Pokkaliibacter sp. MBI-7: one gene and its partner. The protein of the gene in region 1 interacts with the protein of each later gene in a pairwise test. Links are inferred from orthologs where the notes say so. Each region holds a gene or a part of one and is shown on either strand. Other genes may lie near its edges.

Region 1 (3,679 bases):
TTTGTGCATGCTGCTCAACGGCTTGTCCTTCCTTCTGGTGGAATCCAGATAAGTTCATCGGTCCGTCTGGTCTGTTGCAGGCATACCGATTCCTGGCCGACAGCCGTGATACAGCGACTCGTCAGCGTCTGGCTGAACTGGACGATCCGTTCAGTGTGTTCCGTTGCCACGGTATCATGAACTGTGTCAACGTTTGCCCTAAAGGCCTGAATCCAACCAAGGCCATTGGCAAAATCAGAACAATGCTGTTGCAGCAAGCGACCTGATAAAAGAAACAACAAATCGGCCGGCTTAATCCGGCCGATTTGCTTATGAAAGTGCTGTATTGTCGGGTGTCACTTCCTGTAGAATGTTGCGTCGTCTAATAATGCAATGTGATTATGGGGTTCTGATTGATAGTTAAACACTATTAATTGTCGCATGACGGCAGATAGGGTTCGGCTAGAGAAAAGACTCACATTTGACAGACCGCCAGTTAGACGCTTTTCAATAAAATCTAGAACGACTGCTAACCACCAAAAGCAAGGGGAACGGGGAAAGCCCATTATTGCTAACTCGGTTATCGCACACTGACCGGGCTAGCAGTTGAATCCCCGCAGACAGGGTGATCAAGAATGCATGAAAGCATAATGGAGCTCATGTGGCGTACATCTCACCTCTCAGGGGGAAATGTTGCCTACGTTGAGCAAATGTACGAAGACTACCTTCGTGATCCAAATTCAGTACCCGATCAGTGGCGTCAAGAGTTTGACCGTCTTCCAAGAGCCACTGAACAAGTAATTCAAGATATTCCTCATTCCGCTATCCGTGATCACTTCCTACTGCTTTCTAAGAATAAAAAGCGCAGCATTCCTGTGGCGACCAGCTCGGTCAGCACAGAGCACGAGCGCAAGCAGGTTCGCGTACTTAAGCTGATCGAAGCTTATCGTGTACGTGGTCATCAGGCTGCTGTTCTTGACCCGTTGGGCCTGAAACAACGTGAGCCTGTGCCTGATCTTGATCTGCGCTATCACGAACTCTCAGAAGCGGATCTGGATACCACTTTCCAGATTGGCTCCTTGTTCTTCGGCAAGGCCGAAGCGCCACTAAAAGACATCATTGCAGACCTCAAGCAGACCTACTGTACGACTGTAGGTGCTGAGTACATGCACATTGTTGATACTCAGGAAAAACTCTGGCTGCAACAGCGTCTGGAGTCGGTGCGTTGCCATCCTGTCTATGACGCTGCTTTCCGTAAGCATATTCTTGAGCGTCTGAGTGCAGCTGAAGGCCTGGAAAAATATCTTGGCTCGCGCTATGCCGGTGCCAAGCGTTTCGGTCTGGAAGGTGGCGAAGCTCTGATTCCTATGATGGACGAGCTGATTCAGCGCGCCGGTAAACTGGGTGTCAAAGAAGTTGTGATCGGCATGGCTCACCGTGGCCGCCTCAACTGCCTGGTTAACATCCTGGGTAAGAACCCCTCCGATCTGTTCCATGAGTTTGATGGCAAGCGTTCTGTGGAGGGTTCCGGTGATGTGAAATACCACCAGGGCTTCTCTTCAAACGTAATGACTACCGGTGGCGAAGTTCACCTGGCCATGGCGTTCAACCCTTCTCACCTTGAGATTGTTTCTCCGGTGGTTGAAGGTTCTGTGCGTGCTCGCCAGGATCGTCGTGGTGACGTGGATGGTGAGCAGGTTCTGCCTATCAACATTCATGGTGATGCCGCATTCGCTGGTCAGGGCGTGGTTATGGAGACATTCCAGATGTCTCAGACTCGTGCCTACAAGACCGGCGGTACCGTACATATCATCATCAATAACCAGGTAGGTTTTACTACCAGTAACCGCGAAGACTCACGCTCTACCGAGTATTGCACCGACGTTGCCAAGATGGTCCATGCGCCAATCTTCCACGTTAACGGTGATGATCCGGAAGCTGTGGCTTTCGTTACCCAGGTTGCAATTGACTACCGTAACGAATTCCATCGTGACGTGGTTATCGATCTGGTTTGCTACCGTCGTCGTGGTCACAACGAAGCGGATGAACCAAGCGCGACCCAGCCGTTGATGTATGAAAAAATTCGTAAGCATCCAACTACGCGTGAAATCTACGCTCAGCGTCTGATCAACGAGTCTGTGGTCTCTGCCGAAGAGTCCAAGCAGATTGAAGATGAATATCGTGATGCACTGGATAACGGTCAGCACGTTGTCAAATCTTTGGTACTGGAACCCAACACGGCACTGTTCGTGGACTGGAAACCTTACCTGGGCCACAAGTGGACAGCCAAGTGCGATACCACTGTAGACATTAACCTGCTGCACGAATTAGGTGAGAAGGTTTGTGATCTGCCCGAAGGCTTCGTTGTTCAGCGTCAGGTCGGCAAGATCATTGAAGACCGTAAGCTGATGAGCCGTGGTGCAATGCCTCTGAACTGGGGCCATGCAGAACTGCTTGCCTACGCTACGCTGATCAAACAAGGCCATCCGATTCGTCTGACCGGACAGGATGTGGGCCGTGGTACGTTCTCACACCGTCATGCGGTACTGCACAACCAGAAAGATGGCACTGCCTTCAACTCGCTGCAGAACCTGTACGAAGGTCAGCCTGAGTGCGTCATTCGCGATTCCCTGCTCTCTGAGGAAGCTGTGCTGGCGTTTGAGTACGGTTACTCAACGACAACTCCCAATGCCCTTGTTATCTGGGAAGCACAATTTGGTGACTTCGCTAACGGCGCGCAGGTAGTTATCGACCAGTTCATCACCAGTGGTGAAACCAAGTGGGGCCGTCTGTGTGGTCTGACCATGTTGCTGCCACACGGTTATGAAGGTCAGGGTCCTGAGCACTCATCAGCTCGCCTGGAACGTTATCTGCAGATGTGTGCTGAGCACAACATTCAGGTATGCGTACCGACTACTCCTGCTCAGGTCTACCATATGCTGCGTCGTCAGGTGATTCGTCCCCTGCGTAAGCCGCTGGTAGTTATGACACCGAAGAGTCTGCTGCGTCATAAACAGGCAATCTCCAGCCTGGAAGAGTTGGCTACCGGCTCCTTCCAGACCGTTATTCCTGAAGTCGTTGAGCAGAACAAAGCCGAAGTCAAACGACTGGTTATGTGCTCCGGCAAGGTGTACTACGATCTGCTGAACAAGCGCGATGCGGATAATTGCCCGGATGTGGCGATCGTTCGTATCGAGCAGCTCTATCCGTTCCCCGAAGACGATCTGGAAGAGGTACTGCGTCAGTATCCAAATCTTCAGTCTGTCGTCTGGTGTCAGGAAGAGCCAATGAACCAGGGCGCCTGGTACTGTTCGCAGCATCATATGCGCAATGCTATTCGCAAGTGTTTCCCCAACATCGAGTTGGTGGGTGTAGGTCGTCAGCACTCTGCTTCACCAGCAGTAGGCTACACTTCCGTGCACTTGGAAGAGCAAGAGAAAGTAGTTAACGACGCCATCTATGGGTAACAGGCTTAAGCCTGTCAATTAGACTTAAGCTTGTATAAAAAGAGCAGAAAGGAATAGCCATGACTATTGAAATCAAGGCACCTACGTTTCCAGAATCCGTAGCTGACGGCACCGTCGCTACTTGGCACAAACAACCAGGTCAGGCGGTAGCCCGCGATGAACTGATTGTCGATATCGAGACCGACAAAGTGGTTCTTGAAGTGGTTGCGCCTGCTGATGGCGTAATCAAGGAA
Region 2 (3,321 bases), on another replicon or contig:
AACAGTCAGGCTGGATACTGGTTAGCAGTACGCCCAGGGAAGGCATTCTCGAAGCAACCGCCATCACGCCGATACTACGCTTCCGTGACGATGTAGTAATTCGCATCCGGTCTCAACCAGCGGGCAGCCTGCTGGATATGCGTTCATCATCGAGACTGGGACGGAGCGATCTGGGTGTCAATGCCGCCCGCATACGTACATTCCTGCACCAATTTTCACAACAGGCAGCGAAGCTCCAGTAATCATCGCACGTATGTTTCATCCCTCATCCAAACAGTGCTACTACGCCCAGCGCTGGTATCCCTTGACTAAGGGCCGACAGATCGACATGCACATCACTCAGCCCCTGAGACTGCAGATAGCAGCGCAGATTAATGCCAGCCAGCGGCCGCGGATCCGGCTCTGCAGCAAGCTCACGCTCATTATTCAGTAACAAACGCTGTAGTCGTTGCAGCTCTTCTCGCTCCGCTGCAAGCTCATCATCCTTCAAACGCGCATACAGTGGATGACTCTTGTTTTCCTGCCCCACAGCACATCGCGCCTGACGCAGTGGCAACGTCACCTGCAGATGCCATTGCTGCCATGCCGTCGCCTGTTGAATCACGCTATAATCCAGCTTTTGTCCGCGCCAGCCCAGCCAGCAACAGGCCAGCAGCCAGTTCACGGCCAGCCCATGCTGATCCTGAGCACGCAGGCAAGCCTGCATCACGCCGGGCTGCCGGTACAGGCAACAGGCGAAGGACCACAACGAGGCCGCCTCGGCCTGCGTATATGTCGGATAGGTCATGATCAAACTCAGTGCACTCAGTTTACAAAGAGGAAAGCAGCTTCTGCTGGACAAGGCAGACCTGACTCTCAACCCCGGATACAAAGTGGGCATTATCGGCGCCAACGGCGCAGGCAAGTCAAGCCTGTTCAAATTGCTCATGGGTGAGCTGCATCCAGACAGTGGCGAGCTGAATGTCACCCCCAGCTGGCGTATCTCGCATATGGCACAGGAAGTACATGCCTCGGAGCGCACTGCCCTCGACTACGTACTCGACGGTGACAGCGAGTTCCGCCGGCTGGAGCGAGAAATGGTCGCAGCCGAAGCGGAGGAGCGCCACGTTGAGCTGGGCGAGCTGCATGCACGCTTTGATGCCATTGATGGTTACCGTGCCCGCAGTCGTGCGGGGCAACTGCTTGACGGCCTTGGCTTCGGTGCTGCAGATCATCTGCGTGCCGTGCAGTCGTTCTCCGGCGGCTGGCGCATCCGTCTCAACCTCGCCCAGGCACTGATGTGCCCTTCTGACCTGCTATTGCTGGATGAGCCGACCAACCACCTGGATCTGGATGCCACCCTATGGCTGGAGCAATGGCTGCGCCAGTATCAAGGTACCCTGCTGCTTATCTCTCACGACCGTGACTTTATCGACAACGTGGTCGACTACGTGGTGCACTTCGATCAGTGCAAAACCGTTCTGTACAAAGGTAACTACACTTTCTTTGAACAGGCACGTGCGGAGCGTCTGGCGCAACAGCAAGCCATGTTTGAACGGCAGCAGGCACAGATCGCTCATATGGAAGACTTTATCCGTCGCTTCAAGGCCAAAGCGACCAAGGCGACGCAAGCCCAGAGCCGGATCAAGGCGCTGGAACGCATGGAGCGTATTGCGGCAGCTCACGTCGATACTCCCTTTACATTCCGCTTTGAAGCCAGTGACAAACTGTCTCATCCGCTGCTGGCACTGACACAGGCAGAGCTTGGCTACAGCGACAAAAGCATCATCCGCAATATGAAGCTCAGCCTGCAGCCCGGCCAGCGTATCGGCCTGCTCGGCCCCAACGGTGCAGGCAAATCCACCCTGATCAAAACCCTGGTGGGCGAGCTGCCTCTGCAGGGTGGCGAGTATCAGAGCGGTGAACATTTACGCATTGGCTACTTCGCTCAGCACACACTGGAAGCACTGGATATGGAAGCCAGCCCGGCATTGCATCTGCAGCGCCTTAAGCCCGAACTGAGCGACCAGGATGTACGGAATTTCCTCGGTAGCTTTGGCTTTCAGGGCGACCGGGTATTTGAACTGGTGGGCGTTTTTTCCGGCGGTGAGAAAGCGCGCCTTGCTCTGGCCCTGATTGCCTGCCAGAAGCCAAACGTCCTGCTGATGGACGAACCGACCAACCACCTGGATCTGGAAGTGCGTCACGCCCTCACTCTGGCACTACAAGAGTTTGAAGGCGCTCTGATCCTGGTATCCCATGATCGCGCCCTACTGCGTTCCTGCGTCGATACATTCCTGCTGGTAGAAGGCGGTAAGGTCGAAGAATTTGCTGGCGATCTGGAAGATTACCAGCGCTGGCTGGCAGACCGTCAGGCCAGTCAGCGCACAGAGCTGGAAGCCGAATCCAGAAGTGAAGGCAGCAGCAACAATGCCGCCGCACGTAAGGAACGTAAACGCCAGGAAGCCGCTATTCGTCAACAGCTGCGCCCTCTCAAGCAGAAGCTGGAAAAGCACGAGAAAGCCATGCATGACGCCCAGCAAAAACTGGACGAACTCAATGCCTCACTGGCAGATCCTGCAAACTATGAGGAAAGCAGCAAGAATCAGCTAAAGACCTTGCTAAGTGAGCAAGCGCAAGTGCAAACTCGCTTGGCAACTGCGGAGGAAGCCTGGCTTGCCCTCAGCGAAGAGCTGGAACAATTGGAAATACAATTAAGCGAAGCGCTTAACGACTAGCTTCCGTGATTTCAGTACCCTCTGGGCAACACGTTTGGAACCCTCCAAGCGTCGCAGGCAGGCCTCACCTGGTGCCAGACACCGGTCAGGGTGATATGCAACAGGCGTAGGGTCATGACTCGACCCTATGCATATCACCGCCGACAGGCCAGGCCCACAACTACATTAAACATCTTTAAGGATGCATCATGAAAAAACGTCTGTTGGCGATCGCCCTCAGCATGGTAGTGGCAGCGCCAGTTCTGGCCGCAGATGCGGTCAAGCTGGACAACGATAGTGCCAAGCTCAGCTACTCCTTCGGTCTGGTACTGGGTGAGCAGCTGTCCAGCCGGGTCGATACCCTGGACTACGACGCTTTTATTGCAGGCGTGAAAGCGATCTATGACAAAACTGAACCTGCCATGAACCAGGAACAGGTTGCCGAGACCATCAAGTCGTTCCAGCAGAAGAAAATGGACGAAATGCTGGCTGATGCGAAAAAGAAATCTGATGACTTCCTGGCAGCCAATGCCAAAAAAGATGGTGTAAAAAGCACCAAGAGCGGCCTGCAGTACAAGATCATCAGCGAAGGCAAAGGTCCCAAGCCCAAGTCAACCGATCAGGT

Evidence for each region.
Region 2: the proteins of QCD60_RS25395 (region 1) and QCD60_RS15920 interact in binary tests that used the Escherichia coli proteins (3 or more experiments, as listed by UniProt). The link is inferred for Pokkaliibacter sp. MBI-7 from one-to-one orthologs.

What each region holds. Positions count from the first base shown.
Region 1 is NZ_JARVTG010000002.1:1,253,604-1,257,282, reverse strand. The notes cover bases 289-3,646. They hold QCD60_RS25395 (2-oxoglutarate dehydrogenase E1 component), read left to right. Parts: upstream 289-614; coding sequence 615-3,446; downstream 3,447-3,646. Other genes in these bases: odhB (2-oxoglutarate dehydrogenase complex dihydrolipoyllysine-residue succinyltransferase), read left to right, coding at 3,506-3,646. Also shown: QCD60_RS25400 (succinate dehydrogenase iron-sulfur subunit), read left to right, coding at 1-266; more of odhB, read left to right, coding at 3,647-3,679. UniProt on the Escherichia coli protein: E1 component of the 2-oxoglutarate dehydrogenase (OGDH) complex which catalyzes the decarboxylation of 2-oxoglutarate, the first step in the conversion of 2-oxoglutarate to succinyl-CoA and CO(2).
Region 2 is NZ_JARVTG010000001.1:3,594,646-3,597,966, reverse strand. Bases 252-3,251 are described here. They hold QCD60_RS15920 (ATP-binding cassette domain-containing protein), read left to right. Parts: upstream 252-785; coding sequence 786-2,717; downstream 2,718-3,251. Other genes in these bases: QCD60_RS15915 (FKBP-type peptidyl-prolyl cis-trans isomerase), read left to right, coding at 2,906-3,251; QCD60_RS15925 (TIGR02444 family protein), read right to left, coding at 266-787. Also shown: QCD60_RS15930 (DUF1499 domain-containing protein), read left to right, coding at 1-242; more of QCD60_RS15915, read left to right, coding at 3,252-3,321. UniProt on the Escherichia coli protein: Genetic data indicate it may be involved in ribosome assembly or function.